Regions from separate parts of the Cryobacterium serini genome, predicted to be linked through region 3. Evidence: riboswitches for the same ligand, from Rfam matches in the RefSeq annotation. Region 3 holds a riboswitch; each other region holds the start of a gene.
What was found. A riboswitch is a leader RNA that binds a small molecule or an ion and turns the genes downstream of it on or off. The one in region 3 is predicted to bind thiamine pyrophosphate.
Positions count from the first base shown of each region.

Region 1: linked by a shared signal. The riboswitch ahead of thiC (phosphomethylpyrimidine synthase ThiC) and the one ahead of thiD (bifunctional hydroxymethylpyrimidine kinase/phosphomethylpyrimidine kinase) in region 3 are both predicted to bind thiamine pyrophosphate.
Region 2: linked by a shared signal. The riboswitch ahead of E3T51_RS06045 (ECF transporter S component) and the one ahead of thiD (bifunctional hydroxymethylpyrimidine kinase/phosphomethylpyrimidine kinase) in region 3 are both predicted to bind thiamine pyrophosphate.

Region 1 covers NZ_SOHN01000008.1:167,893-178,291, reverse strand. The annotation lists gene E3T51_RS04180 (sensor histidine kinase) at 1-476, opposite strand, end outside; gene E3T51_RS04175 (response regulator transcription factor) at 547-1,290, opposite strand; gene E3T51_RS04170 (AfsR/SARP family transcriptional regulator) at 1,450-2,886, opposite strand; gene thiC (phosphomethylpyrimidine synthase ThiC) at 3,032-4,702, opposite strand; TPP riboswitch at 4,696-4,803, opposite strand; gene E3T51_RS04160 (LuxR C-terminal-related transcriptional regulator) at 4,830-5,687, opposite strand; gene hxlB (6-phospho-3-hexuloisomerase) at 5,801-6,385, shown strand; gene hxlA (3-hexulose-6-phosphate synthase) at 6,444-7,067, shown strand; gene E3T51_RS04145 (NAD(P)/FAD-dependent oxidoreductase) at 7,259-8,689, shown strand; gene E3T51_RS04140 (hypothetical protein) at 8,715-9,797, opposite strand; gene E3T51_RS04135 (hypothetical protein) at 10,028-10,399, shown strand, end outside.
Region 2 covers NZ_SOHN01000009.1:107,771-118,169, reverse strand. The annotation lists gene E3T51_RS06075 (metallopeptidase family protein) at 47-397, shown strand; gene E3T51_RS06070 (D-alanyl-D-alanine carboxypeptidase family protein) at 422-1,717, shown strand; gene E3T51_RS06065 (hypothetical protein) at 1,718-1,981, opposite strand; gene E3T51_RS06060 (AAA family ATPase) at 1,978-2,589, opposite strand; gene E3T51_RS06055 (energy-coupling factor transporter transmembrane component T family protein) at 2,582-3,376, opposite strand; gene E3T51_RS06050 (ABC transporter ATP-binding protein) at 3,373-4,902, opposite strand; gene E3T51_RS06045 (ECF transporter S component) at 4,906-5,550, opposite strand; TPP riboswitch at 5,583-5,692, opposite strand; gene E3T51_RS06040 (hypothetical protein) at 6,041-6,370, opposite strand; gene dinB (DNA polymerase IV) at 6,396-7,610, opposite strand; gene E3T51_RS06030 (VIT1/CCC1 transporter family protein) at 7,816-8,916, opposite strand; gene E3T51_RS06025 (hypothetical protein) at 8,922-9,188, opposite strand; gene gatB (Asp-tRNA(Asn)/Glu-tRNA(Gln) amidotransferase subunit GatB) at 9,192-10,399, opposite strand, start outside.
Region 3 covers NZ_SOHN01000016.1:78,701-89,099, reverse strand. The annotation lists gene E3T51_RS12435 (MaoC/PaaZ C-terminal domain-containing protein) at 1-249, opposite strand, end outside; gene E3T51_RS12430 (FAS1-like dehydratase domain-containing protein) at 246-692, opposite strand; gene E3T51_RS12425 (GNAT family N-acetyltransferase) at 764-1,210, shown strand; gene E3T51_RS12420 (HEAT repeat domain-containing protein) at 1,252-1,818, shown strand; gene E3T51_RS12415 (PfkB family carbohydrate kinase) at 1,846-2,742, opposite strand; gene E3T51_RS16800 (hypothetical protein) at 3,043-3,207, opposite strand; gene moeB (molybdopterin-synthase adenylyltransferase MoeB) at 3,326-4,465, opposite strand; gene E3T51_RS12405 (thiazole synthase) at 4,471-5,256, opposite strand; gene thiS (sulfur carrier protein ThiS) at 5,253-5,492, opposite strand; gene thiO (glycine oxidase ThiO) at 5,489-6,715, opposite strand; gene thiE (thiamine phosphate synthase) at 6,759-7,403, shown strand; partial or broken gene thiD (bifunctional hydroxymethylpyrimidine kinase/phosphomethylpyrimidine kinase) at 7,472-8,317, opposite strand; TPP riboswitch at 8,300-8,399, opposite strand; gene E3T51_RS12380 (transcriptional regulator) at 8,576-8,896, opposite strand; gene E3T51_RS12375 (hypothetical protein) at 8,868-9,341, opposite strand; gene E3T51_RS12370 (HNH endonuclease signature motif containing protein) at 9,509-10,399, shown strand, end outside.

The sequences.
Region 1 (10,399 bases), on a different contig from region 3:
GCCTCGAGAATCAGCGCCTGGCCGTTGGCAGCGGTGGTGCGTACGTGCACCTCGACCAATTCGCCGGATTGGGATTCGTGCAGGTCGTCTGCGCCGTCCTGCACGCCGAGATTGGCCCGCCCCTTTCCGCCAGCGAGTAGCTCTGGAGCAAAGCTGGGAAGGTCGAAGACCTCTCCGATCAGGGATGGAAAATCGGAGTAGACGATGCGACCTTCGGTGTCCCAGACCTTGACCCGCACGAGGGAGCCGTCGGAGATGCGGGGGGCGAGGCGGTCATCGAGGTACTGAGCGGCCCCGGGCACACCGGCGATGAGGTTGTCGCTCACGAGCGGCCCAACGGAGTAGTCGGCGAGGCGCTGGGTCTGCTGGATGGCATTCTCCATGGCATTGCTCTGGGATTCAGCTCGAACCCACAGGCCGACCGGCGCGGCGATGACAATCATTGCGAAGGCGCCGACAGCAATAAAACGACTCACGGCGGCGCGAACCTCTGAGCGTTCCTCTGACCGGGTTCGGTCTATTTTGCTCGGTCTCGCCGCCTTCGGATTAGACATGCTGCGGGGGAACCAAGCCCAGTCGAGTGGCGATGACGACGGCCTCCAATTGTGAGTGTGCTCCGAGCTTGCCAAGGATCGCTTTGACGTAGCCGCGGCAGGTGTTCTCGGAAATTCCGAGAACTTTGGCGTTGGCCCGCACATCGGAGCCTTCGCCCATAAGGCGGAGCACAGCGAGCTCACGCTTCGTGAGATCGGGAAAGGGGATCTCTTCGCTGCGCTGCCGCCGTCGGGCGCTCAACAGGCTGACGAGGGACGGATGCACAATGAAACCGCCGATGCGCGCGTGCCTCAGGGTATCGAGCACCGTTGCGAGCGATCCGTCCTTGGGCAGGAACGCGCACACCCCGATTGCGGCGGCCTGCTCAAGGGCCTCGAGAGCAGGGTCGCCCGTGAGGATGACAATGCGGGTATGAGGCGCGCGGGCGAGGATCGCGGTGGCCGCGACGAGGCCACTGCCGTCGGGCAGGTGGTAGTCCATGACGACGACGTCGGGGAGCAGCTCCAAACAGGCGGCGATGCCGCTGGCCACGCTGTTAACCGAACCCACGCTGCACAGGTCCGGTTCACGATTGAGAGAACCCATGAGCAGTTCGGCGAAGGTCGTGTGGTCATCGACGATGAGTATGCGGATTTGTCCCAGGACCGTCTTACCCACGGCTGCGGAACCAGTTAGGGAGGCGGTCGCGGTAGTCCCCTGCACGCTGGGTTCGATCGGGGACACCTGCGCGGTCATGTGCGGAGACCTCTCTGCCCGTTCGTGAGCCTCGGTGCCGTCGGAGGACGCCGTGCTTTTCCGATTGGCGCCTCTAGTATCAATAAAAGCTCAGTTTTTGTCGAGTCCTGTCTCTTTGCCCCCCCATGTGGTAGGGCGGCGGGCGCAGATTCGTCCAGCTCAGACGTGAGCGACGGCGCGTCGCAGAAATGACGTGACAACATCAGTGGCCTCCCGGAGGGAATCCGCGACCAGCTCTGGTCGAGGGTGAGTAGTGGTGGCAAGGCGCGAGACCGTGCCTCTGGCGCGTGACGCTCGGAGTTGATCGTGCAACGTGAGCAGGGCGGACAGTACGTCGGCCAGGTCGCCGTCCCCGTCAGCTGTGGCATGCAATAATCGCAGCTGGGCGGCGCGCAAAATCGCGCCGGGAGCGCAGCCCAACTCATTCTGCATCGCCCGGCGACACCGGTCATAGGCCTGAAGCCCCTCGGCGTGACGCCCGCTCATCTCCAGGCTGAGGATGAGGGCCGTCCAGGCCCGCTCGTTCAGCGGCTCGTCGGTCAGGGCGAGATTCGCGAAATCGAGAGCGTCATCAATGCGGTGCAGGGCTGCGGCGGTTTCCGAGGCGAGAATGCGGGCGCTGGTGAGGCGCGCGGCGTGCAGGTCGCGGGCTTCTGATGCCCAGGCCGGAATGAGCTCGTCGCCGAGCAGTGGCGCGGCGGCGAGATCCAGAGCCCGCAGCAACAAAGGGTAAGCGAGGCCGGGAAGGGTCTTCTGCGCTCGCTGTAACAGAACGTCGAACTGGTCTAGGTCGACGTCGACCAGGTCACGGTCCAATACGTAGCCGCCAGTCGTGGTTTGCAGCGGCCCGAATTTTCCCGCACCCGGCTGCAGATGCCGACGGAGAACACTCACGTAGCTTTCGAGGGTGGGCAGCGCCTCGACCGGAGCATTGGCGCCCCAGAGCAGTTCAATCAGTCGGTCCTTGGAAACTGGCAGCCCGAGGTTCACAAGCAGAATCTCGAAAATCTGTCGTGGTTTGGGTCCGCCCAATTGATGGGCGTGCAGTACGGTCGACCCCCGTCGAACGCTGAGGTTTCCAAAGACGTGCACGTTCAGGTGGGCCATGGTTGTCGCGGTCGGCTGTACTCGTGTGTCGAATCCGGTTGTCATGACGACCTCCATTGTTGGAATGCACTCATGGTGCCCGCTTGCCGATGGGCGGGGGTAGCCGCGTGTGAGGTAGGCACTTACCCCCAATTTCGGGGATATTTTCACGGCGCGACGTGGTGCCCGGTTCCCAGAGATAAACGCGCCCTCCTGTGGGCCGTCCAGCACGAGGGGGATGGCCTGATTCGGGACTTCGAAAACCAGGGTGGCCGGAACGGATTCGGCGTCGAAAGAGAGGCCAGCGGCATCCACTGCTGTGAGCTCGAGCAGAATGCGCACGCGGTGAGCTCCGGGCTGCACCGGGCTGTCCAGACAGTCTGCTGCGCTCGGTGGCACCCAACCGTCGAATTTGAGCGGGATGACCGCGCTGATGCGGGCCAGCCCGCCCGGTGTGGCGGCTGTGTCGCCGAACGCGGTGCTCGGCTTCGTGCCGGTGAGAAGCAGCACACAGGCCAACGCTGCCATCACAAGCCAGGCGACGGCCAGCAGGATCAGGATCCTGCGGCGACGCTAGATCAGGGTGCGGTGCGGTGCGGCTGCGTCTGCCGGGTACTTTCACCGTGCCGCACGGCGTCGTCGGGGTGAACCAGAATCAGTGCTCGTCTGTCCCGAGCACACGCAGCGGCAGGTAGACCGAGCTGCCCAGTCGGGTGAACTCGGCAGATTTCTCGGCCATGCCGGCCTCAATAGCCTCGAGGCTGGTGAGGCCGTTTTCTTCGGCGTAGACCCGTACATCCGCTGAAATGCGCATGGAACAAAACTTAGGACCGCACATACTGCAGAAGTGGGCGGCTTTGGCTGGCCCGGCAGGAAGCGTCTCGTCATGAAAGCTCTGGGCGGTGTCTGGGTCCAGCGAGAGCGCGAATTGGTCTGTCCAGCGAAACTCGAACCGGGCGCGACTGAGCGCGTTGTCGCGCTCCTGCGCACGCGGATGCTGCTTGGCCAGGTCGGCGGAATGGGCGGCGATCTTGTAGGTGATCACGCCGGTCTTCACATCGTCGCGGTTGGGGAGCCCGAGGTGTTCCTTGGGGGTGACGTAGCAGAGCATCGCGGTGCCGGCCTGGGCGATGATGGCCGCGCCGATCGCACTCGTGATGTGGTCGTAGGCTGGCGCAATATCGGTGGCGAGCGGGCCGAGCGTGTAGAACGGTGCCTCCTCGCAGAGTTCTTCTTCCAGGCGCACATTTTCGACGATTTTGTGCATCGGCACGTGGCCGGGGCCCTCGATCATTACCTGCACGCCGTACGATTTTGCGACCTTCGTCAGCTCGCCCAGGGTGCGCAACTCGGCGAACTGGGCCTCGTCGTTGGCATCGGCGATGGATCCGGGCCGCAGGCCGTCGCCGAGCGAGAAGGTCACGTCGTAGCGGCGCAGAATCTCGCACAACTCCACGAAGTGGGTGTACAGAAAGCTCTCCTGATGGTGAGCGAGGCACCAGGCGGCCATGATCGATCCACCGCGCGAGACGATTCCGGTGACCCGGTTGGCGGCGAGCGGCACGTAGCGCAGCAACACGCCGGCGTGCACGGTCATATAGTCGACACCCTGCTCGCACTGCTCAATCACGGTGTCGCGGTAAATCTCCCAGGTGAGCAGTGCCGGGTCACCGTTGACTTTTTCGACGGCCTGATAGAGCGGAACGGTGCCCACCGGAATGGGCGAGTTGCGCATGATCCACTCCCGGGTGAGGTGGATGTCCTTGCCGGTCGAGAGGTCCATCAGGGTGTCTGCTCCCCAGCGGGCGGCCCAGACCATTTTCTCGACCTCCTCGGCGATCGATGAGGTCACGGCGGAGTTGCCGATGTTGGCGTTGATTTTCACGGTGAAGGCCTTACCGATGATCATCGGTTCGCTTTCGGGATGCTTATGGTTGGCCGGAATGACTGCCCGGCCGCGCGCCACTTCGTCGCGCACGAGCTCGACGGAGACGCCCTCGCGGGCGGCGATGTAGGCCATTTCCGGAGTGACGATACCGGCCCGAGCCCAGACCAGCTGGGTCGCAGCGCCGTCGACGGGCAGCGGATGCTCCCACCCGGCCCGCTCCCGCGGCAGGCCCTCCTCGAGATCAATGGTGGCCGAGTCGTCGGTGTACGGGCCCGAAGTGTCATACAGGTCGAAGTGCTCGCCGTTGCTGAGGTTCACCCGACGAATCGGAATGTGAAGCCCTGGCCAGTGTGGCACCGGTTCGTAGCGTTTACTGCTGCCCTGGATCGGGCCGGTCGTGACGGTTTGGGAGATGGTTGATTCGTCAATTGTGCGCATGTAATCGAACTTCCTACGCCGGCATTACCCGGACAGGTTCAACGGTCGACGGCCCTGGCCGTCCTCTCAGCTCGCTGGTGCGCGCTCCCGTGGTGGTGTGTGTCTTCTGACCCCTTCACCCTAGCGGTCAGCGGGCGAGGGCTGCCAACTCGGCGCGGGTCGAGGCGCCCACCTTGCGCAGCAGATTGGCCACGTGAAACTTCACGGTGTTCTCGCTGATGGTCAGCGCCTCGGCGATCGCCTTATTGCGTGCGCCCGACGCCACGAGCTCGAGCACGCCACGTTCGCGTGGGCTGAGCCCCCAGGCCGCAGCGGCAGAAACGGATGCCGTGGGCGCGTCGAGTGGCAGTGACACCGCCATCTCGGACCCCCAGCCGGCGGTCGCCTCGACGCCCAGGGTGCCGCTGAGAGCGACGACGCGGGCGGCGAGCTGGCGCACGCTGGGAACCTCCGCGTCGAGGTCGCCCGGTCCGTCGTCGCGAATGCGAATGAGCAGGTTGCTGCCGTCGCAGTCCCATTGCACGCGCACCCGGGCGACCCCGGTCTGCTCAACCAGGGCGAGCACGGCGCCGCGCACGATGGCGCGGGCTTCGTGAGCGACCTCACCGGGCAGGGCGCGCCCATTCACCGGTGGCTCGATAAACTGCACGTCGAGGTCACCGAAACGCACGAGCGGGCGCAGATCGTCGCGCAGCCGTTCGAAGGCCTGAGCGACGGGTTCCTCGGTGAGGCTGCGATCCAGGTCACTCACCGCGCGCAGCGCGACCATCGCAGCGGCGGCCAGCTCGGTGGCTTTCTGGCGGGCGGCCGTGTCACTCGTGCTACCCGAGCGCAGCACTGCGAGCAGGGTTTCCAGCGTGGTCGCGTGCGCGTCGGTCAGGTCGGCGATGAGTCTGGAGCGTTCGGCCGCCGCGCTGCGCGCGGTCTGCGCGGTGGAACTGGCAGGGCGAGTGCCGGGCTCAGGGGAGGTTGCGAAGATCGTCATAGGTCTACCCTACCCGGACCATCCGCGATGCCCACTCATAGCCATCCGTTTGGGTAGTTAAACCAACCTTTTGGCGGGCAGCACTCCCGCTCGAAGGAGTGGAGTATTAACCTATGACCGAAACGACAACCACCCCAACTGCAGCGGACGCCCTCGGGCTCATTTTCGCTGAGAACAGCCACGTCGTCGACGCGCTGCGGTCTGCATCCGCTTCATCGCTCGACGAGGCCGTCACCGTGCTCGCTGCGGCGCCTCGAATTTTCGTGCTGGGTGCCGGCCGCTCCGGCCTAGCTCTGAAGATGACCGCTATGCGGCTGATGCATCTCGGACTCGACGTGCACGTTGTCGGCGAGGTGACCAGCCCAGCGATCGCCTCGGGCGATCTACTGCTGGTTGCGAGTGGCTCCGGAACGACGGGCGCCATTGTGCGAGCCGCCGAAACGGCTCACAGTGTGGGCGCGAACATACTCGCGCTCACTACGGCTCCCGAGTCGCCGCTAGGGCGGCTTGCTGCGGTGACCGTGGTCATTCCGGCTGCGACCAAGCAGGACCATGCCGGACAAGTGTCGGCCCAGTATTCGGGCGGTCTGTTCGAGCAGGCCGTGCTGCTCGTTGGCGATGCCCTGTTTCACACGCTCTGGCAGGTGAGCGGGGCCACGGCTGAACAGCTTTGGCCGCGTCACGCCAACCTCGAATAGGGCGCGTACCCCCCACAAGAACTTTCCACTCTTCATCACTAACAGAAAGCAGAATCCCATGAAGCTCCAAGTAGCAATGGACGTATTGACCACCGAAGCCGCGCTCACGCTGGCCGCGCAGGTTGCCCCGCACGTTGACATCATCGAACTCGGCACCCCGCTGATCAAGGCAGAGGGCCTGCGCGCCGTCACCGCGATCAAGGCCGCGCACCCCGACAAGATCGTCTTCGCCGACCTCAAGACCATGGATGCCGGCGAGCTCGAAGCCGACATCGCCTTCGCCGCCGGCGCCGACCTCGTGACCGTGCTCGGCACGGCCGGTGACAGCACCATCATCGGAGCCGTCGCTGCCGCAACCAAGCACGGCAAGGGCATTGTTGTCGACCTTATCGGCGTCGCCGACAAGGTCACCCGCGCCCGCGAGGTCACCGCGCTCGGCGCTCAGTTCGTGGAGATGCACGCTGGTCTCGACGAGCAGGCCGAGCCCGGCTTCTCGCTCGCAACGCTGCTCAACCAGGGCGAGACCGCCAAGGTTCCCTTCTCCCTCGCGGGCGGCGTGAACCTGTCGACCATCTCTTCCGTGCAGCGCGCCGGAGCAACGGTCGCCGTTGCCGGCGGAGCAATCTACGGCGCCGAGGACCCGGCCGCTGCCGCTGCCGCCCTGCGCGCCGCGATCATCTAGTCCCAGCGATTAATCTGGTGCCGTCCCGCTTCTGCGGGGCGGCACTGCTGCGTTAAGCGGATGCCCGACCTCTCCCGCAAAACCGGACGAGGCCCTGGCCCCGTCCATGGGCCCAGTCTATAAACTGGGCCCGAGGACCAGGCCCGGGCCCGGTCCGGAGGAGAGGACGACACCATGACGAGCCACCACGCATGAGCAGCACAATTTTCGACCGAGCCCGGCCCGCAGCATCCGTGGTGGCCGATGCGCTCGTCGGTACCCGGCAGAGCTCCTTTTGGCTCGACGACCTCGCCGCGCGCGCGAACTATCCCCGCCTCTCGGGCAACCTCAACTGCGACCTCGCTATCGTCGGGGGCGGCTACCTGGGCCTGTGGAGCGCGGTGCTCGCAAAGCAGCGGAATCCGGCGGCGCGAGTAGTGCTGCTGGAGGCGCGCACGGTGGGCTGGGCAGCATCTGGACGCAATGGCGGTTTCTGCGAGGCGAGTCTCACCCACGGCGACGAGAACGGGCGCCGCCGTTGGCCAGAGGAGATCGACCGGCTGACGGAGCTCGGCCAGGAAAATCTCGACGAGATAGAGCACGCCGTGGCGAGCCTCGGCCTCGACTGCGATTTCGAGCGCACCGGGGCCATCGACCTGGCCGTCGAGGAGCACCAGGTTCAGTGGCTGCGCGAGGAAAACACCGACGACAACACCGTCTTTCTCGATGCGGCGGCACTGCAGGCCGAGGTGGCTTCACCGACCTACCTCGCGGGGGTCTGGCACCGCCGTAGCAACGCCCTCGTGCATCCGGGCAAGCTGGCCGCCGAACTGGCGCGCGTGGCCAGCAATCTCGGGATTGAGATTTTCGAGCACTCGCTCGTACAGGCTCTCGACACCGCAGGGCGCACGCCGGCGCAGGGCACCAGAATCGTAACAGCGGGCGGCACCGTGACCGCCCAGAAGACAGTGCTCGCCACGAACGTTTTCCCGTCGCTGCTCAAGCGCAACAAGCTCGCGACCGTGCCGGTCTACGACTACGTGCTCATGACCGAACCGCTCGATGCGAGCAAACTCGCCTCGATCGGCTGGCAGCATCGGCAGGGCCTCAGTGACCTGGCCAACCAGTTTCATTACTACCGGCTGAGCGCCGACAACCGCATTCTGTTCGGCGGCTACGACGCCGTTTATCACTATGGCGGACGGGTGCGCAGTTCCTACGAGAACCGACCTGAAAGCTTCGAAAAGCTCGCGAGTCACTTCTTCACGACGTTTCCGCAACTGGTCGGCGTGCGATTCAGCCACAAATGGGCCGGTGCCATCGACACCTCGACCCAGTTTTGCGCCTTCTTCGGCCAAGCACGCCAAGGACGCATCAGCTACGCGGCCGGATTCACCGGCCTCGGCGTGGGGGCCACCCACTTCGCGGCCAAAGTCATTCTGGACCAGCTGGCCGACCGCACCACAGAACGCACTGAACTGGCCATGGTGCGGGGCCGTCCGCTTTCGTTTCCGCCGGAGCCGATCGCATCCGCTGGAATCCAGGCCACCCGGTGGGCGCTGGGCCGCGCCGACCACAACCGGGGAAAACGTAATTCCCTGCTCAAGACCCTTGACGCGCTGGGGCTCGGCTTCGACTCCTAAACGCTGTTCTTGTGGACCTAAGCTCTCACTGGGCGGGGAGCACGAGCAGGTGTGTGCCCCGGTGACCAGTGCTGTGACTGTCAACGCTCGTCAACGTGCCGGCATCGATGTCGAGACTGACTTGAACTGATGAGCCTCGGGCACGGACGAGCTCGGCAACATCGGGATAGGTGAACGTGGTGCCAGCCGGGAACTGGCCGTTCCACAGTGAGTCTGCCGGCGCATCCGGCCAGGACAGGCCTTCCTGGTTCCAATCGGTCGTAAAGGTGAGGGTCGCCGAATCGGGTGTGCAGCTGCCGAGTTCGAGGAGGTCGTCTGCAAGGTCCCACCGACCACCGACACAGGTGGCTGCGTCGACGCCACCAAACGTTACTTCGAAGACGCCGAGGTTGGCATTTTTGCGAAAGAACCCCACGCTGTAGCCGAAGTCTGTGAAGTCGTACTTCACCGCAGTGTCTTCTACGACAGCGCTGGTGTCGGAGCGGAAGGCTTCAGTGAACACGGGCGTGTCCCGAACAGCGTCTGAGCCGTCGAGCTTGAAAACGCCAGGGTTACCGGCATTCTCGAAGGTGAAGGAGTACTGCTCGGTCCCCGGCTCGAAGATGTCATTGCCTGGATAGGCGCCAGAGAACTTGTGTGTGCCCGCCTCGGTGATCAGAAGGTAGCCGTCAGTCGCCACCTTCGAACCGCTCGACGCGGTGAGGGTGATTCCCAGCGCGCTGAGCGACTTGTTATCGAAGGGAACCGGAGTGAAAAACAGTGGCTTTTCCAGCTTCCAGGAGCCATCCACTTGGACGAAGGAAGTCGGCCCCTGGTCGTCGCCGATGCGGAAATTGATGGAACCGGCGCTCACCTCCGGTGCGAAGTCCTCGCTGATCTGCAGTGGCTCAGGGATCGAGACCTCGCCGAGTGCAGTGATCGATGCGGAAACGACGTCACCGGGTTCTGCGACGAGGGCGAGGGCAGCTTCGTAATCCCCGTCATTGAGCGCCTGGACGTAGTGTGCAAGCACAGTCGTCGGGGTGCCGGCCGCCCCGCATCCGGTGAGCCCGACCACGATCAGCGCGGCAATCATGGCAAACGACAGGGGTCTCCGAGCATTGCGCATGCGCACAGCGTTCTCCGTTCAATCGAGGGGTTGTCGCAGCTCCGACAGAAAGCCACGCTACGGACGCCGCACCCAGCGAAACGACTTTTGTCGAGAACTCGGACAATCGTGGACGCCCAGGGGCGCGATCGGCTGTGCGGGAATGTCCGAGTCTGGGCGGAGTTCCTCCGGAGCGTTGGGTGCGCTGTTACCGTCTGAATCAGTAATTGCCTCTATCGAGAAGGACCCACATGGCCCGTCACTGCACCCTCGGCAGCGTCATCCCCGCCTTCGTGCTCGTCGTCGTTCTCATGCTGTCCGGCTGCGTGCCGTACTCCGATACCGCGCAGTCGGAGATTCAGGCGACGGGCGCGGGTGTCGCGCTCACGATCGAGGATGCGCCATCGGCCGCAGACGACGAGCAATCCGCCGTGGCCATTGACGCCGCGGCGGCCCTACCGGTTGCTGGCGCGTACCTCATGCTTCGGCCGTCGGAAATTACCGCGAACGGCCCACTCTCCGACGACGGCGTTCAGCTGCGGCTCACCCTTCCTGCCGCACTCCCGGAGGGAGCTGCCGGATCATTCGCCTACTTCGACGCCGAGCTTGGGGTCTGGGCGTCG
Region 2 (10,399 bases), on a different contig from region 3:
GGCCATCGCAGTGTTGGTGAAAGCAGGCCGCGATGTTTGAAGCCGCATGTTAGAACTCGACGCGTCCGAATTCGAGCGTCTTGTGGTCGATGAGCTTGATCTGCTGCCCGACGATATGGTCGACGGACTGGACAACGTAATCTTCGTGGTCGAAGATCGTCCCGAAGATGGCACCCTGGACATTCTGGGCCTGTATGACGGAGTCGCGCTCACTGAGCGCGGTCAGTACGGCTTTGGCGAGATGCCAGATCGCATTGTGCTGTACCGGGAACCGTTGCTGGCTATTTGCGAAACCCTCGACGACCTGCACGAGGAAATTCACATCACCCTGGTTCATGAAATCGCGCATTTCTTTGGGCTAGATGACGACAGGCTGCACGAACTCGGCTGGGGCTAGCCTCCAGCGGTCTACCCTTGGGTCATGCGTTCCTTCCGTCCTGGCCGTCTCGTGGGCATTTTGGTCGGAACGGTGGTCATCCTCGGCCTCGGCGTTTACGGCCCCGCCACTTTGCTGGGGCCCCTTCCGAGCGTCACTGCGACCACCGTCATCCCTGCCTCGACAGCCACAGCGCCCACTCCCCCAGTTCTGTCCGCCAACGGCGCAAGCGCCATCGCCGTTCTCGCTGCGACGACCAGTGCGGCGTCCGGCACGACCTCCACCAGCACGGATTCAACCAGCATGGCGGTCCCCGAGCCCATCGCAGTTGCCGGAACGGCCGAGGCCCTCCCGATGGCGTCCATTGCCAAAGTCGTGACCGCCCTGGTCGTTCTTGACGAGAAACCGATTGTGCCGGGCGAGAGCGGCCCGGTAGTGACGCTCACGGCGGCCGACTTTCAGAGCTATCTCGACTACGACAAGGCCGGAGCCCGCTCGGTCACTGTGTTCGCTGACGAACAGTGGACCGAGCTCGAGATGCTGCAGGGCTTGCTGCTCGGATCGAGCAACAACCACGCCGATAGTGTGGCCCGCTGGGCGTTCGGGTCGGTCGACGCCTACGTGGTCGCCGCCAACGCATGGCTGGGGCGCAACGGGCTCACCGGTACCGCCGTCGTCGACGCGACCGGGCTGCACGATGCCAGCGCCGGCACTGCCACCGATCTGGCCCGCCTGGCCGGCCTCGCCGCTAGCGACCCGATCGTGTCGGCAATGCTGGAGAGTCCCGCATCCGCTTTAGCGAACCGCCGCGGTGTGCAGAACACCACGTCATATCTGCCCGAGGAAGGAATTACGGGCATTTCACGCAGCTACACGGATGCGGGCGGGGTCTGTTTTCTGTTCACCGCCGAGATCAGTGACGGCGCCTCAAGCTTCACGTTCTCGGGTGCCTACATTGGCGAACCGTCCTACGATGCGCTCACCGCGGATCTCACCGCGCTCATGGCGAGCGCGCGGGCTGGAGTTGGCGCGCTACCTGTCCTGGCCGCCGGAGACGCATACGCGACGTTTGAATCCGCGTGGGGAGATGACGCCTCGGCCGTGGTCGGCGTCTCTCGCACGCGCTATGCCTGGCAGGCCGCGAGCCCGGAGGCCGCGACGGTCACGCTCAAGGACTTCGCCACTGCCCGCACCGGCGCGAACATCGGCCAGGTGCGGCTCACCGTCGCCGGGGAGAAGCTCTCGGCCGCCTTGAAACTCGACCAGGCCATCAACGACCCTGGACTGGGCTGGCGGCTGCTCCATCCGGTCGCGATGATCTCGGCATTACTCGACCAGTAACTAAATCGGATCGACCTCGGCGTCGACCGGATCGCTTTCGCCCTCGTCGAAGGCGTAGCGCACGCGGAGTTGCCCGCTCACGTCGCGTTGGTCGACCTCGTCGTACCAGAACACCGATTCCAGTCCGGCGACGGCGGCCACCATACTGATACGTGCCGCGTGCTTGCCGCGCACGAGGGCTCGGGAATCGATCTGCCCCTCGAGCGGGCCATCAATGAACTCGGCGACATACAGGGTTGGGTTTGCGCTGTCAGTATCACTCATGGCAGCCAATCTAGTCCCCTCCGGTTCGAGCTGCCCGCCCGTAACCGAATGGTCGCGCGAGGTTCCGGCGTCTCTTCTTCGAGATAGGTGGCCCACTCCTGCTGCCACTGGTCCCAGTGGGTGCGAAACACTTCTCCGTCGCGATCGAGCGCACGCTGTTTGCGTAGAGCGTCGTCGGCCGCGAGCCAGACACGCACGTGGCTGAGCGGTTCATGCGCGGCCGCGAGCGTTCCGCAACCCTCCACGATCAGGGGGCGGGCCGAGTCAAGCGGATTCCACTCCGCCGCCTGATTCGTATTCCAGTCGTAGCGCTGCCATGCCGCCGGCTGGCCCCAGTGCCGTGGCTGCAGAACATGGCGGCGCAGATGGCAGACGGCCGCATCGAGACCATCCCAGCCGGGATAAATGTCGTCCATGCGCACCAATTGCGGGCGATGCGGGCCAGTCCAATGTTTTCTGAGCGCGTCGGCGAGGGTGCTCTTGCCCGCACCGCTAGGACCGTCGATGAGCACCACGGGGTTCGGACCGGCAGCGGCCACGGCCTGCAGTATCGGTGCCAGCAAGACCATGTCGTCGTGAGGAACCAGCCCTCTATCGGTGTCAGGCAAGAATGAAACTCCAGGTCTCGGCCCACACCGCGACGCCGATAGCGATACCGGCAATGGCGAATCCGATGCCGACCAGAACCGCGTCAGCCGCTCGGACCCGCGACGGCCTGGCCCAGGTGCGGGGCTCGTCGCTGCCGAATCCGCGCGCCTCCATGGCCGTAGCGAGTTTGCTGCCCCGACGCACCGAAAGGACGAGCAGGGAAAAGGCCGGGCCGAAGAACCGGCGGGCGGCGCCGCGCGGTCCACCGCCATCGCCCACCCCGCGGGCCCGGCGGGCCAGCGTGAGCGAGTGCCAGTCTTCGACGAACATACCCACGAGTCGCAGACCAGCCAGGCCGCCGAGCACAAATCGCGCGGGCAGACGCAGTACCTGGGCTAGGCCGTCGGCTAGGTCCGTCGGATCCGTCGTAGCGAGCAGCACGATGCCGGGCAGGCCGATGGCGAGAACCCGCAGCCCGATAGCCAGGCCGAGCTGGGCTGAGCCGTCAGTCACGGAGATGAATCCGAACTGCCACAGCAGGCCACCGGAGTCTTCGCCATAGAGCACGGTCGTGACCATAGCCATCGGGGCCGCGATCCAGACCGGCGCGGTTCGCAGCCAGAATTGTCGGACGCTCAGGCCGCACCAGAGCAGAAGTGCGGCCTCGAGCAGCAGGGCGACTCCAGCCGAGACCCAGTCGATCGAGAGCAGCAGCGCACAGCTCACGATCAGGGCCACGGCGAGCTTGGCGACCGGGTTGAGTCGGGCGACAACGCTCGGGCGGATCGTCGGAGTCAGCAAGCTCATGGCGCCCCCGCCCCGAGGCGGATCGAGTCTGGCATACCGAGCCGGTATTCCTCGTCGGCCAGGGCGCTGACAAACTGGGCGTCGTGGGTGACCGCGACGAGCGCGATGCCCTCATCGAGCAGGTCGGCCAGCAGGGCCACGAGTTCCTGCCAGGTACGGGAATCCTGCCCGAAGGTCGGCTCGTCGAGCACGAGCAGACGGGGACGGGTCGCAAGAACGGTGGCGACGGACATCCGCCTCTTCTCGCCGCCCGACAGGGTGAACGGGTTGGCGTCGGCAAGATGATCGAGTCGTAGCCGGTGCATCAGCTCGTCGACGCGGCTGGTCTGTTCGGCCTGGCTGAGGCCGAGGGCGTGCGGGCCGATCAGCAGGTCGGCCCGCACGCTTGCGGCCAGGAATTGATGTTCCGGGTCTTGAAAAACGGTTCCAATGCGGGTCAGCAGCTGCTGGGAACGCCAGCGGTGCGGCTCGGGCGCGATATCGGCCGCAAACGTGTCACTCGCGTGCAGGGTTCCCCCGGCCGGCTTCAGCAATCCGGCCAGCGTAAGGGCGAGAGTGGATTTTCCCGCGCCGTTGGGGCCCGTCACAACGGTGGCGGTACCTGCCCGCAGGTTGAGGGTGATGTTCTCGGCCACGATGGATGCCGCGCGCCGGCCAAACGGAACGCGACCGACCGCGAGTCCCTCTGCCCGAAGCAGGGTCTCTGCCGAAGCGATGGGAGCGCGCGTCGGAAATCGGGGGGGCAGCGCCGGCACCCAGACGCCGGCCTGCGCCAACCGTTCCCCGTGCCTCGACAAGACTTCGCGGGTGGGACCGTCGGCCAGCACACCGCCGGCCGGGTCGAGCACGATGACGCGATCGACGACGTCCTGCCAGACTTCGACCCGGTGCTCGATGACCACCAAGGTGGCCCCGGATCGATCGAGCGAGCGCACAACGGCGTCGCGCACCTCGACGACACCATCGGGGTCGAGGTTCGCGGTCGGTTCATCGAGCAGCAACAGCCCCGGCCGCATGGCGAGCACGCCGGCCAGAGCCAGCCGCTGCTTCTGCCCGCCGCTCAGGCTCGAGGTGGGGTGGTCGAGGGGTAGGTTCAGGCCGACTTCGGTGAGAGCCTGCCGCACCCGCGGCCAGATCTCGGCACGTGGAACGGCGAGGTTCTCGCACCCGAACGCGACATCATCTCCGACCCTGGCCAGCACGACCTGAGAGTCCGGATCCTGCAGCACGAGTCCGACCCGGCCGCGCGCCTCGGCCGGGCGACGGCCGTCGATGAGCAGGCTGCCGGTTTCGTCGCCGTCTTCGGCATCGCCGAGCACACCGGCCAGCGCGTGCACCAGCGTACTCTTGCCGGCACCGCTGGCACCGAGCAGCAAAACCCGCTCGCCAGGCTCGACCTGCAGGTCAAGCCCGGACACCGCCTGATTGTGGCGCCCGGCGTGGCGCCAGCCCCAGTCACTGGCTTGAATCTGAACGGCCCGAATCTGCGCATCGTGACCGGCGGGAAACGGCGGGGTGTGCAACATCCGCTAGCTGATCGCGGCGGAGTGTGCTCGCGACCCTTCCCGACCGGCAGCAAAGCGGCTCAGCGCACCCGTGCGGGCCAGGCCGCGCACGGCCAGCCAGGACAGCAGGCCGGCGAGCACCGTGCCCGACACGACCGCGGATACGAAATAAACGGCTTTGTAGCCAAAATCCAGTGCTGCATAGCTCGTGAAGGTCGTGTCGAGAAACCCTACGGCCACACCGGCGCCCGCGCCGGCGAGCAGGGCCACGCCCAGCCTCCAGTTGGTATACAGGAACAGCGCGAGAATGATTTCGGCGCCCAGGCCTTCCACGACGCCCCAGATGAGTGTGGAGAATCCCCACTGGGTGCCGATCAGCATTGATACGACGGCGGCGACGACCTCGGTGTACACGGCCGCGCCGGGCTTGCGGATGATGAGGCCGCCGAGCACTCCGGCGAACAGCCAGCCACCGGCCAGGAGACCTTCGAGGCCGGGCGTGAACGCAAGGATGGCGCTGAGCGGGGACCAGGCGAGGCCCCAGGCCCAGAAGATGACGCCGCTCGCGACGCCGATGACGCTCGCGACGACGATGTCGACCACGCGCCAGCGAAAGTTGCGTGGCTTCTTCGTCGTGACCGATCGTGTGGCTGTGATTGTAGCGTGCACTGTGCGTGCCCTTTCCGTAGGTGAATACAGGGCACGGGATCGAGAAGCCTCCCTGCGCTGGCATGATCCAGATCAGGTTCGACGGTCGAAGCTTGGTCAGCTTCCTCTCAGCCCGGTGTACCGGACTCCCGTGATCGTTTTCAATTCTAGCGCCCCGCCTAGACTTGCGGCATGGGAATCACGACATGAGCATCGGAATCCTGCTCGTGTTGGCCACGCTATATCTCCTGCTGATGCGTCGGTTTGTGATGCGGCGTCGGCGCATCGCCCAGGGGCTGCCGGTGAACGGCCCGTGGCATTTTCCGACCTGGCTGCGCCTTCGGATGCCACGGTGGGCGCGCCGTCGTTTCGCGCGGCGGCCGCGCCGGCCCCGCCGCATCCGTTCTGCTCGTCGCCCCCGCCGCGCTCGCCCGGGACCATCTTTGGACCACGGGAGCAGTTTATAGACTGGGCCCGCGGACGGGGCCCGGGCCCCGTCCGGAGAGCGGGGCTACTTCTTCAGGGCTCGGATTACTCGGGCCAGGGCTCGGCCGGCGACCACAAGGAACGGCACACCGACTGCGAGCAGGGCGATGACGTTCGGCTCGAACCGAGCGGTGCTGCCCGCCTTGACATAGGCGCCGATCGGCAGCGACACCCCACCGCCGCCGCCACCGGATCCGGCAGCACTGCCTTCACCGGTATCACCGCCACCGAAACCGTAGTAGCTGAGCGCCACTGGTACGAGGGTGACGCCATCAATTTGCACGGGATCACCGTAAGCCGATTTCACACCGGCGGAACGGAAGGTGTCTGCGAGTTTTTCCGGGAGGCTGGTCATTCCAACAGGGTAGCCGACTCGTGCCCTATGGGCGAGGCTTGAAAAACGAGGCCGGACGCACGCTTCCCGCCCCGAATCGCTCGGTCACGGAGTCAACCGCCAGCTCGGCGCCCCGCCAGTCCTCGTCGGGATCCCACAACCCCACCGATCCCGACGCCGTACCGAGTTGCTCGGCCCGCACGCCGATCAGACGCACCCGAATACCCGACGCGGCCAGCAGGTCGAACGCAGCGACTGCTTCCTCATAAATGCGCCGGCCAACATTGGTCGGTTCAGCGAGGGTACGCGACCGGGTAACGGTGCTGAAGTCGGTGTAGCGCAGCTTGAGTGCCACGCGCCGTGCCACGAGATTGCTGCGCCGCAGCCGAGCGGCCACAAGGTCGCACTGCCGCAGCAACTCACTGTGCAGTCGGTCGATGTCGGTCTCGTCGTGCTCAAAAGTCACCTCGTGGCCAACGCTTTTCTCTTCCCGCTCAATCGTCACCGGGCGTGGGTCACGCCCCCAGGACAACTCGAACAGCTTCAGACCGGAGGCCTCCCCCAGCGTCTTTTTCAGCACGTCTAACGGCGTGTGCGCAATATCACCAATGAGTTTCAGGCCGAGGCGCGTGAGCATCTGCGCGGTGGCGGACCCCACGCCCCACAGGGCGGTCACGGGCAGCGGATGCAGAAACTCGACCGTCTCATCGCCCGGCACGACGAGCAGACCGTTGGGTTTGGCCAGGCCGGAGGCAAGTTTGGCGACGAACTTGGTCGACGCCGCGCCCACGGAGCAGACGAGGCCGGTTTCGGCAAACACGCGCGCGCGAATGAGTTCGCCGATCACAGCCGGAGAACCAAACAAATTAGTCGCGCCGGCAACGTCAAGAAAAGCTTCGTCGATGCCGAGCCGTTCCACCAGCGGGGTGACGTCGTCGAAGATCCCCATCACCCGGTTGGAAAAGTCGCGATACAGCCCCATGTGTGGCTCGAGTACGATCGCGTTCGGGCACTGGCGTAGCGCTACCGCCATCGGCATGGCCGAGTTCACGCCGTATTTTCGGGCAATGTAGTTGGCCGCCGTGACGACCGAACGGCCACCGCGGTGGCCGACGATCACCGGCAGGTGTACGAATTCGGGGTGGGAGAGCAACTCGACCGAGACAAAGAACGCGTCCAGATCCACGTGCAGCATCGTCGCCGAACGGTCGTCGACGTCGTCCGCCGAAATCTGCCGCCCGCTGCCGTCCTGTCTGCCCACCGAAGAACCCTAACCCGATCCGGCCTATCGGCATATTCATTTTCGACCATAACTCCTGCAATCTGTACCCGGCCTCAAGCGGAAGTGCGCAATTCCGCCGATCTCTTCTGCCGTGCTCTCATATTGCAGGAGTTATGAGGTGAGCCCGGGTGAGCTGGTGGCCGATAGGCGGCCACCGACAAGCGCGACCAATTCTGGTCGGCCGCTAACCAATCGCGGTGCCGAAGACCAGCCCGAGCAGGTAGGTGACCGCGGCCGCCCCAAGGCCGATCACCAGTTGTCGCAACGCACGCTTCAGCGGCGGACCGCCAGAGAGCAAGCCAACGACTGCGCCGGTGGCCAACAGGGCGACTCCCACGAGAATGGTGGCCACGATGATGGCCGCGTAGCCGCTCATACCGAACAGGTAGGGCAGCACCGGCAGCAGCGCGCCCGAGGCAAAGAAGCAAAAACTCGACAGGGCCGCTCCGGTGCCGGTGCCGATGGCCTCGTGTTCATCGTGCCGGGGAGCCTGCGGGCGGACCGCGGAAATCGGTCCGGTCGCCGCGTAGGCGGTGGCGAGTACCCCACGGGCGTATGCCTCCGCCTCGTCTTCAGACATGCCCCTGGCCCGGTAGACCAGGGTCAGCTCGTTGGCGGCGAGGTCCAAATGGGAGAGCACGCTCTTGGCCGGCGCCGCGGGGGTCGACGCTTCGAGCAGTTCTCGCTGGGAGCGCACCGAGACGTACTCGCCGGCGCCCATGGAGAGTGCCCCGGCCAGCAGCCCGGCGATACCGGTGAACAGAATCGTCGCGGCGGGTACGCCGGTCGCGCCGATACCGAGCACGAGGGCGAGGTTGCTCACCAGCCCGTCGTTGACGCCGAAGACGGCGGCCCGAAAGGTTCCCGACAAGCGTTTGCGGCCCCGAGCAGCGAGGCCGCGCACAACCTCTTCGTGCACGGTCTCGTCGGCGGCCATGGCGTTGGTCGCGTCGGCATCCGCTTGGTATGGCGACCGCCCCTCGGCCCGCTGGGCGAGGGCAAGTACGAACACCGAGCCGAACCGGCGAGCGAGCAGCGCCAGAAATCGGGTGCGCAGCGCGCCACGTTTGGGTGAGCCCACGTCACTGCCCAGCAGTTGCCGCCAGTGTTCTTCGTGCCTTCCTTCAGCGTCGGCGAGGGCAAGCAAAATCTGGCGCTCTTCGCCGGCCCGCCGGTTAGCGAGGTCGCGGTACACCGCAGCCTCGGCCTGTTCGTCGGCAAGGTACTGCCTCCACCGACGGATGTCGCGGGTCGACGGGGTGCGTTCGTCCGGCTCAGGATTGATCACGTTCACGCCTCCGGCGCCGCTTCCAGAAAGCTCTGTGGGATGCGCGCGGAGTCGTGCGGGCCCGAACCGTCGAGACCGAAGAACGGCTCCTCGAACTGGACGACCCAGAATCTTTCCCGCACCACGGTGGGCGCGTACAGTCCAGCGCCTTCCGACTCCCCTGCCGCCACGATCACGCCGATCGGGTCGTCGATCAGGGAGTCGGGAAACCGGGTGCGGTCGAGGCGCACGATAACCTGCACGCCGACTCCGAAAGGCTGAGTTGTCACCTGTTACTCGATTGTGGCGGCGCGTTCGAGCACGAGTTCGCGCACGCGCGCGGCATCCGCTTGCCCACGCATGGCCTTCATGACCGCGCCGATCACGGCTCCGGCGGCCTGCACCTTGCCGTCCCGAATCTTGGCGAGCACATCGGGCTGGCCAAGGAGCGCCGCGTCGATGGCGGCGATCAGCGCGCCGTCGTCAGAGACCACGGCGAGCCCACGGCTGTCGACGACCTCGGCCGGGGTGCCCTCCCCGGCAATGACGCCTTCGAGTACCTGGCGGGCGAGACGGTCGGTGAGGGTTCCGGCGTCGACGAGTTCGATCAGCGCGGCGAGCTGCGCCGGTGTCACGAGCGAGTCGGCCGCGACCCCGGCCGCGTTGGCGAGCCGGGCGATTTCTCCGGTCCACCACTTACGTGCGGCCTGAGCGGATGCCCCGGCCGCGACGGTCGCTTCGACCGCGTCGAGCAGGTCGGAGTTCACGACGTCCTGGAATTCGAGGTTCGCAAAACCCCACGCTGCCTGCAGGCGCTTGCGGCGTGCCGCGGGTGGCTCGGGCAGGGTCAGGCGCAGCTCTTCGACCCAGTCGCGGGACGGCGCCATCGGCAGGAGGTCGGGCTCGGGAAAGTAGCGGTAGTCGTCGGCGTCGCTCTTGGGCCGACCGGCACTCGTGATTCCGGTGTCTTCGTGCCAGTGCCGGGTCTCCTGCGTGATGGTGCCGCCGCCGGCCAGTACGGCAGCCTGGCGCTGGATTTCGTAGCGCACGGCGCGTTCGACGCTTCTCAGCGAGTTGACGTTCTTGGTTTCGGTGCGGGTACCGAGCACGTTCGACCCGCGCGGGCGCAGCGAGACGTTGGCGTCGCAGCGCACGTTGCCCTCCTCCATGCGGGCGTTGGAGACGCCGAGCGCTTTGGCGATCTCCCGAATCGCCGCGACGTAGGTCTTGCCGATCTCGGGGGCGTCGTGTTCGGCGCCCTCGATCATCTGGGTGACGATCTCCACCAACGGCACTCCGCCACGGTTGTAGTCGACGAGTGAGTAGTCGGCGCCCTGGATGCGTCCGGTCGCGCCACCCATGTGGGTGAGCTTGCCGGCATCGTCTTCCATGTGGGCGCGTTCGATCTCGACGGTGACCAAACGGCCACTCTCGAGTTCGATCGTGATCGAACCGTCATGCGCAATCGGGTCGTCGTACTGGCTGGTCTGAAAGTTCTTCG
Region 3 (10,399 bases):
CTGGTAGTCGAGAACCCGGGCCGGGTCACCGGCCCAGTCGACGACGGGCTGCACCGCCAGGCCCATGGTGAGCATGCCGTGGGCGAGCACGCCCGACAATCCCACGGACTGCGCCACATCGTCGCGGTAGTGAATGGAATTGAAATCACCGGATGCCCCGGCATAGCGCACGAGGGAATCACGCGTCAGGGCGAAACTCGCCTCGGCGACGATGTCGCCGACCGTGAGCTCGGTCAGCACGGGGGTCATTCGTCTCCCCTGACGACGAGGGTGGAGATGGCGGTCACGACGTGGGCGCCCGCGGCGTCGATGATGGTGGACTCGGCGGTCACCATTGAGTGTCCGCCGAGGCTCTTGATACTCGTCACCGCGAGGGTCGCCGTGAGTTCGTCACCGGCAACGATCGGCCGGCTGTAGCTAAAGCGCTGGTCGCCGTGCACGACGCGGGTGAAGTCGATGCCGCCATCCGGTTCGGCCAGAAGTTGGGCCAGGGTGGCCTCCTGCACGACCACGGCAAAGGTGGGCGGGGCGACGACGTCCGCGTGACCGGCCGCGCGGGCCGCTTCGGGATCGAGATTGATCGGGTTCGACGCGAACACGGCGCGGGAGAATTCGCGCACCTTTTCACGGCCGACTAGGTATGGGGCGACCGGCGGAAAGACCCGCCCCTGCAATTGTGGGTTCACTGACACCCATCGAGTCTACTCAGCGCGCTGCCGTGGCCGGTCACGAGCACGCCGCGACAAGGCGCAGACTATTAGACGTGAAATGTGTATCCGTACGCCTCGGTGACCCCGAGGTGGCCCCTCTCCTGCTTGACCTGCACCGTGAATACGAAACCCGCTACGGGGACGGCGATTCCGTGCACGACGTCGACGGGGCAGAGTTCGATCCGCCTAGCGGCGGCTTTCTCGTTCTCGTCGACGGTGACACCACCGTCGCCGGCGGCGGCCTGCGCCAGTACGACGCGACCACCGCCGAGGTCAAGCGCATGTGGACCAGCCCCGATTACCGCCGCCAGGGCCACGCGAAGACGATTCTGCGCGAACTCGAGAAGCTCGCCCGAGATCTCGGCTACGAGCGGATGCGCCTGGAAACCGGCTACGCCCAGCCCGAAGCCCTCGCTCTCTATCGCAGCCTCGGTTTCACTGACATCGGCAACTACGGCATCTACGAGCACGCCTCCGGTTTCGAGCTGCTGCTCTCCTAAGAGCCCGGAAACCGCGGGAGGGGAGGTAGCGTTAGGGGGCTATGCAAAACAAATTGATTCCGCACCCCGACCTTCCGATCGACCTGCCGACCGACGAGCGCATTCGCGCCGCCGTCGCGCACTACGGCGAGAACGTCGTCATCGACAACGCCGTGGCCCTGTTGCGTGCCAAAAACGCTGGAAAAGACTTCCTGCTCTACGCCGGTGGTCGCCATGCGCTGGGCATCCTCGAGGGTGCACCAGCGCTGTACTGGCCCGAGCTGTGGGGCGCCCGCGCGCTGCTGCACGTCTGGGGTGAGCAGGCCGCGCCGTACATCGTCGTCGGCCTGAACAATCAGGCATGGCGTGTGCGTGAAATGTGCGCCAAGGTCGTGCTGCTGCGCGGCCTGCAGGTCGTACCCAAGCTCGTGCGTCTCACGACCGACGAGAACCCGCGCGTTCGTTCCGCCGCGCTGCACGCCCTCGCCGCCCAGGGCACCGCCGACAATATTGCCACGATCGAGGTGCGCCTGCGCGACTCCGACAAGGAGGTGCGCCGTGCCGCCCAGCAGGCTCGCGACGCCATTCGCGGCCGGTTGAAGCTGACCGAGCCCGAGCCTGAGGCGTAGGACCAACCCGACCCGGGCATCCGCTGTCTAGGGGCGCCGGAGCAGTGCTCCCTCGTGCCGACAGGTCGCCGCGGCGGTGAGCATGGCGTCGGCCAGCAGCGCCTTCCAGGCCGTGGAATCCTGCGGCACCCCATCGTTCACGATGGTGCGAACGGATGCCGCCAGCGTCGCGTCCCCCGCGCCCATCGTGTCAATGACCGGTCCATCAAGCTCGGCGATTGGGACACTGACCAGTTCATTGTTCCCAAACGAGACTGAGGCACCGAGCCGCCCGGCGGTCGCCAGCACCGTGTGCGCGCCCACCTCGACGAGGCGTTCCTGCAGCTCGTCGAGCGTGCTGCCGTAGAGAAGGTCGGCGTCCTCGTCGCCAACCTTTACGAGCAGGCTGCGAGCGGCGAGCGCCTCAAAGTTGCGCGCGAACCGCGGTCCGTCGTGCAGCATGCCGGCCCGCGGGTTCGGGTCGATCACGAGACGGCGCTCCGGGTCGGTGACACAGGCGGCGAACGCCTCGGTCTGCGCGGTGTCGTCAAAGGGAAAACAGCTCACGACGATGACGGTCGCGGCGCCCAGCGCGTCCCGCTCGGCCGCGCCGAACTCGATTCGGCGCGCTTTGGCGGCGTCGTTGAAGAAGTAGCGGGGTTCACCATCGGTGCGATCCGACACGGCCCGGGAAGACCCGAGCGGGCCCGGTGTTGCAATCAGCTGTACACCGTACTGGTCGAGGAAGGACCGAAGGAACACGCCGTCGGCGTCGTCACCGACCATCGCGATCAGGGTCGTCGGCACCCCCAGTACGGCCAGTCCCACCGCCACGTTCAGGGCTGCGCCCCCGGCAAATTCCCGACTCGCCTCGGAGTCACGCAACACATCGATCAGGGCGTCACCGACGACGACGACACGGGAGGGGGTGTTGAATTCAGGCATGGGGTCCAATTTCTCCAAAGCCGCGAGCGATGAGCTCGGTCGGCACGATGTAGGGGTGACACCGGCGAGCGCGGCGACCTGCCGCATAGTCGGCCGGGGGGCACGACGCAACGATTGATCTCCAACTCGATCAAGTGCCTCGACACTACAATAAGTGCGGTCTAAGAAAAGCATCGACGTCGTTGTCAGTGCTGCATCCGTTGTGATCTGTATCAACTCGGCAAGAGCTTGTTTAGGCGCAGAAAAGCCGGTAGAAGGAGTTCATTCTTCTTCTACCGGCTGCGCTGGCACTATGTCGCGTTAGGCGCTCTTGCGTCCTGACATCGACCGCATCAGGAACATGATCACTGCGATGATCGCCAGTACGATACCGACCCAGAGCAGAAATTGAAGCGACTCCACCAGGCCTCCGGTAAGGAGCAACACCACCGCAACGACGGCCACAATGATGAGTAACGGGTTCATAGTTCGACCTTTCATTTCATGCGCGGAAAGATCCCGATTGCAGTGATAATACCCCCCTTACGGGGGCCGTGAGCAGATGGCGCGTGCGGCATCTGCTTTCGTGTCGCCTCCGCACTATTTAGTACGTCGACAGTGTGGGCTCAATCTCTTTCACCCAGGCCAGAATGCCGCCCTCAACCTGTCGCACGTGCGCGTAACCCTGGCGCTGCAGCTCGTCGAGCACGACAGTCGAGCGCGGGCCCGCCTTGCAGTGCACCACGATGTCGCGGTCGCGGGCGAGCTGGGCTTGTCCAGAAAGGATGATGCCCTGCGGCACGAGCAGCGCCCCGGCAATGTGCACGATCTCGTACTCGTCTGGTTCCCGAACGTCGATGAGGTCGAAGTCGATCTCACCTCGAGCGCGTCGATCCAGTAGGGCGGCGAGTTGCTGCACCGAAATCGCATCCTTGGTCGATCTTCCGCAGAACAGGTCGTAGTCGATCAGCGCGGTGATCGCTTCGGTCGCGGGGTCGCGCGCAATGCTGATTTCGCGCCAGGTTGCCTCGAGCGCATTGAACAGCACGACCCGGCCGAGCAACGTGCGCCCGACCCCGGTGATCAACTTCACGGCTTCGGCGACCATCGTCGAGCCGATCGTTCCGCACAGCATTCCAAACACTCCGCCCTCGCTGCAACTGGGCACCGATCCGGCCGGCGGTGCTTCCGGATATAGGTCGCGGTAGGTCGGGCCGTGCCGGTTCCAGAACACGCTCACCTGCCCGTCGAAGCGCAGGATGGATCCCCAGACGCAGGGCTTGCCGAGCATAGCGGCAGCGTCGCTGACCAGGTAGCGTGTGGCGAAGGTGTCGGCGCCGTCGACGATCAGGTCATACTGGGCGAACAACTCCAGAGCGTTCTCCGCGGTCAGCCAGACGTCGTGCTGGTGCACCGTGACCAGTGGATTGAGCTCAGCGACCGCAGCCGCCGCCGATTCCAGTTTCGAGCGGCCAAGGCCTGAGGTGCCGTGGATGATCTGGCGCTGCAGGTTGCTGAGGTCCACAGTGTCGTGATCGATGATGCCGAGCGTGCCGACCCCGGCTGCCGCGAGGTAGAGCAGCACCGGCGAGCCGAGTCCGCCCGCACCGATTACGAGAACGCGCGCATTCTTCAGCCGCCGCTGGCTGAGCATTCCGATTTCAGGAATAAGAATGTGGCGCGAATACCGCTCGCGCTCGGCTGCGGTGAGCTCTTCGCCGGGTTCGACGAGCGGCGCGAGCATCCGCGTCACAGGTCGGGCCGCCCGGCCATCATCGATGACGCCAGCGCGTGCTGCCGGCGCGGAATGCGGCCGGCCTGGGCGGCCTTCCGGCCTGCCAGCACGGCGTGTTTGAAGGCATCGGCCATGAGAACCGGGTTCTGCGCGCGTGTCACGGCGGTGGCCAGCAGCACTGCATCGCAGCCCAGTTCCATCGCCAGTGCAGCGTCAGAGGCGGTACCGATTCCGGCGTCGAGCACTACGGGAATGCCGGCGCGGGCCACGATCAGCTCGATATTGTGCGGGTTGAGAATGCCGAGCCCGGTGCCGATCGGCGCCCCGAGCGGCATCACGGCCACAGCGCCCAGGTGTTCGAGCCGGAGCGCGAGCACCGGGTCGTCATTGGTGTACGCGAACACCTTGAAGCCTCGCGCAACGAGCTGTTCGGTGGCCTCCACCAGTTCGACCGCATCGGGCAGCAGGGTTTGCTCGTCGGCGATGACTTCGAGCTTGATCCAGTGCGTTTCGAGGGCTTCCCGGGCCAACTCGGCGGTCAGGACCGCGTCGCGTGCGGTGAAACAGCCGGCGGTATTCGGCAGCACGCGAATAGAATTCTCGACCAGAAGCTCGAAGAGTGAACCTGTGGCCGCTGCGCTGTGCCGCCGAATCGCGACCGTGGTGAGTTCGGTTCCCGAGGCTCGCAGTGCTTCACCGAGGCCATCGAGACTCGGTGCTCCCCCGGTGCCCATGATCAGGCGGGAGGTCAGCTCCACCCCGTCAATCACCAGGCTGTCAGTGGTCACGGGCACCGTCATCCTCCCTGCACCGCGGTCACAATCTCAATCTCATCGCCCGCGGTCAGCTCGGTAGTCCACCACAGGCTGCGGGGAACGACCGCGGCGTTTCGCGCCACGGCTACGCCGAGGCGGCTCCCGTCGACTGCCTGTCCGCCTGTTTCGATGCGTCGCCCGGTGATCTCGGCTACGAGGTCGGTCACGGTGCCGCCGGATACGGTTCGTTTCTGGCCATTGACGGCGATGATTACGGTCACGATAGGCCTCCTTTCAGTGAAGCGGATGCGGGCTCCCGGCTCGCCGAGAATCGATCGGGCCGAAAGTTTTGCCACCGATCGTCTGCGATTCCCTCGATGAGCTGCAGACAGTACTGGGCTGCGACCGGGGTGAGCAATACACCGTGACGAAAGAATCCGGTGGCAATGATGAGGCCGGCAATGTCGCCGCTTGAACACCCGACGCGGCCGAGGAACGGTGCATTGTCCGGCGTTCCCGGACGAGCCCGAGCGGTCGTTTCGATCAGCTCCAGTTCGCTGACCGCCGGCACCAGAACCTGTGCATCGCGCAGCAGCTGATACACGCCACCGGCCGACACGGCGCCCGAGCCGTCGTCGCGCTGGGTGGCGCCGATCACGAGCGTTCCGTCGGTGCGCGGAACCAGATAGACCGGCACCCCATGCACCAACCCGCGCACCGTCGAGGTGAGTAGCGGCCGAAGATGCTCGGGCACCCGCAACCGAAGTATGTCCCCGTACACCGGGCGAAGCGGCAGCTGCAGGTGCTCGGGTAGCCCGCCCAAATCGGCTGCCCCTAGCCCATTGGCCACGACCACTTCGGTGGCGTGAATCGTGCGACCATCCGCCAGGGTGACACCGGTGACGCGCGAGGAGGTATCCGCTGCATCTGCGTGCATCAACCCGCTGGCATGCACCCGAACCAGGGCGTCCTGACCGTTTGGCGCGAGGGCAGCGAGCGCGGACTGGATGCGCGCGGTGAGTCGTCGCGGGTCGACCTGGTGATCTTGTTCCACCAAAAAGGCGGCGGAAACCTGAGGGCTCAGCATCGGTTCAAGCACCCGCGCTTCGCGCACAGTGAGGGGCTCGACCCCCAGCCCATTGGCCACCTGCACAGCACGCAGGTCGGCGAGCGCGTGCCGGTCAGCTGCGTCCGCGCCCACGTTCAGGGTCGTGGTTCGCTGGTATCCGGTAGCGTCGCTATCGGTTCCGAGCGAGTCGATGAAGTCGGGATACAACTTCGAGGACGCGAGCATGAGATCAAGCAATGCCTCTTCCCGGTAGTGCAGCTCGCTCACCGCTGCGAGCATTCCGGCTGCAGCGAAGGTGGCGCCGCCGGCCGGGTCGGGATCGATGACGACCACGGTACGACCGGAATGCGCCAGCGCCCAGGCAATGCCGAGCCCGATCACGCCGCCGCCAATAACGGCAACATCAACCGTTCGCTGCGCTGGCCGCTCACTCATGGTGTGCACCGATGCCACGGCAGCGCCCCCTAGGGTTGGTCGCATGGACCCCATCACCGCCCGGCTGTATCTCTGCACCGATGCCAGAAGGGATCGCGGAGATTTCGCCGACTTTGTGGATGCCGCCTTCGCCGGCGGGGTCGACATCATCCAGCTGCGCGACAAGAATATCGACGCGGCCGAGGAGCTTCACTACCTCGAGGTTCTCCGCACGGTCGCCGACCGTCATGGCCGGCTCTGGGCGGTCAACGACCGGGCGGATATCGCCGTCCTCGCCGGCGCGCCGGTTTTCCATGTCGGCCAGACCGATCTGCCGCTGCCCGCCGTCCGCGGACTGCTCGGCGCGGCGGCGCGGATCGGCCTGTCCACCCACACCACTGAGCAAGTGGACGCCGCCGTCACCGCAGACAACCTCGACTACTTCTGCGTTGGTCCGGTCTGGGCGACGCCAACGAAGCCCGGTCGTGCAGCGGTCGGAACCGACCTGCTGCGCTATGCGGCCGCACGGTGCGCATCCGCTGGCAGCCTGCGCCCCTGGTTTGCCATTGGCGGCATCGACCTGGGCACCATCGACCAGGTGGTCGATGCCGGCGCTACCCGGGTAGTGGTGGTGCGCGCGATCACCGACGCCAACGACCCGACGGACGTCGCCGAGCGGCTTCTCGCCAGCCTCCCGCCGCTCCCCTAATCCCGCCGACCGCACCGCGTTCATGACACGCCCGCGGTCAGAACGGATGCCGCTGTCGCGCGAGCGAACAGCCGATGGAAGTGGTGGATCGGGCCGTTTCCCTGGCCGACCTCGAGGTCATCGGCGTGGGCCAGGGCGTCTTGGAGCCACTCTTTGACCTCGATCAGGGACTGCGCCCAGTCACCGGTTCTCGCCTGCACCGTGGCCATGGCCGAGGAGAGCGAGCATCCGGTTCCGTGCGTGTTCCTGGTGCGGATACGTGGCAACGCGATCTCGACCACGCTGTGCGGCAGCAGCCCCTGGGTGTTGACCAGGGCATCCGGGCAGCTGGTTTCGTTGAGATGGCCGCCCTTGACCAGCACGGTGACACCGGTGCAAGCAGACAATCTTTTGCCCTGTTCGAGGACCTTTGCCCAGGTGGCCGCCGGGTGTTCGTCCAAGAGAACGGCCAACTCGAAAACGTTGGGCGTGACGAGATCGACCTGAGGAATCAGGTCGCGCAGCGCCTGCTCTGCTGACGGTTCGAGCAGCCGGTCCCCACTCGTTGCCACCATCACCGGGTCGAGCACCACCAGGGGCGGTCGACACGCGGAAAGCCAGGAACGCACCTCGGCGATCACGTCGAGTTGCGCGAGCATGCCGATCTTGACGGCATCGATGGTCACATCGTCGCTCACGGCGTTCAATTGTTGACGCAGAAAGGCGGATGGCGGCGTGTGCACCGAGCGCACCCCGCGCGTATTCTGCGCGACCAGGGCACTCACCACGGCCATGCCGTAGCCGCCGTTGGCCGCAATACTCTTCAGGTCGGCCTGAATTCCGGCGCCGCCGGTCGGATCGGTTCCGGCGATACTGAGAATTCGAGGCGTTTGCCGAAGCGCGAGCTGGGAGGGTCGATCAGTCATCCGTGACATTCCTTCGCTAGTACTAACTAGACAGGTTCAACGGGTATTGATCTCAGCACGCACACTATGTGCGGCACCCCGTGTCACGGACAAGCCTATATGCGCGCACGCATTCAGCGCGCAACCGCTGTTATTGGCTCCAACTGGCTCGAAGGCACTGGCTCGAATGCACTGGCTCGAATGCACTGTCTTGCCCTGGTCGAGCACCGGCGCAACCGTTGGTCGACCGATCCGGGAGCAAGGTTACGGGGACTTCACTGCGACAGCTCACGGATGCGACAGCTCACGGAGCGCGGCCAAGTGGCCGTCTATTGCCGCCCGACCGCGCAGGGTGAGGGCGACGCTTGTCGTGCGGCGGGCATCCGCTCGTGCGGGCGATGATTGCTTCACGGTCAGCACGTAGCCGAGCTCGGCCAGGTTGCGGATGGTCTTGGACAGCGCCGCTTCGCTTAGCTCCAGGGTGGTCGCAATCGTGTTGAATTCCGCAACACCAGTCACCCGCAGCAGCGCGCATACCCTCAGACGGGTTGGTGCATGGATCGCGTCATCAAAGCGTGGCTTAACCGACACGGAGCAGTTCCCGCGCATTGGCCAGATCATAGAGGACCGATCCGATGAGGGCCGCGACGAATCCAGCGACCGCGGTTACCACGATCTCCGCGTGCAGGTTGTTAATCTCGAAGTAGATCGATAGGGCAAACGCTCCGATGATTGCAACGCAGACGATGATGAGGATCGTCAGGCTCATCGGCCCGGTCGGTCCGGGTAGCGTCACGAGCCGCATCCGCCTGCGAACGAGATGATCGATGCCGACCAGCGCCAAAGTGGCGATCGCCGACACCATCATCATTCCGAATGCAATCCCCGCGGCCGGCGAGGCGATTACCGCCGCAATGGCGATTGCTTGTGCGGGGGCTGTCCACCAGGTCTGCGCTTGCAGCCGTCGTCCAAGCCGCTGCCGGTCCGTTGCTATCGCGACGAGCGCGGCGCGTGCCGAGGAGGCTGTATCCGCTCGGGGGCTTTCAGATTCCATACTGGCAAGTAAATCACTTGCCGGACCGTTAGGCATCCTTCGTGAAGTCGGACCACGTCACGGCAATCGGCTGGTCAGCACCCTATGGCGGCAAGAAGATATTTCTGAACACACGTCACCATTTTGCTGAGATAGTCTCGTGTTTGTGAGCGTTTTAGGCTATAATTATGGGTGAAGGAGGCACCGACGCCATGACCCTCACCGCCCCGCCCGCCGCCACCGGCTCTGTGCCGGAACCCGAGGGTTCCCGGGTTTTGGTCATTGCTCAGGCTGGCGCTTTGCTGGGGTCTGTTTTAGACGGAACACGGTTTGGTCACCTGAACGATGCTGAAGCTGTCGCGGTCCTGGCGGCGTTGGAGGAGCTGGGCCGCAAGGTTGATGGTGCCAGGCTACGCGCCACCACCGACATTGGTGTGCGCGCCGAAACCGACCTCGGCAACGGCTCGCTCGCCTACAAGAACGGATGCCGCAACCGGGTCGAGTTCATCACCCAACTCGCCGGTATCTCCGGCCGCGAAGCCAAACGGCGCCTGAAGCTGGGCGAGACCACGGTCGAACGCACCCCGCTCGGCCTGCCGGTACCGGCCCGGTACCCGGTTATTGCCGACGGGCTGGAGAGCGGTGAGCTCGGGGTGGAGTCGGCCGAAATCATCGCCACCACCCTCACCGCGCTGCACGGAAAAGTCATGCAGGACGACCTCGACCACGTGGAACGCGCCCTGGTCGCGTCGGCGACCGGAGCGATCACCCCGGAAACGGCCGGGCTGCCCGGGGCCGGTATCCGCTTCGCGCCCGACCTGCTGCGGGCACAAGCCCTGGAATGGCAGGGCCGGCTCGACCCGGACGGTACCGCCCCCACCGACGACCTCGTCGAAGCGAGAAGCTCTCTGACGTTTGGGCTGCTCCGCAACGGGCTCTACCCGCTGCGGGCTGACGTCACCCCCGAACTACGCGGCATCATGGACACCCTCTTCGACACCTATTTGTCGGCCCGGTCTCGTACTCCCCGGTTTGAACCCACCGAACCCGACGACAGCACAGGCGTTGGCACTGTCACG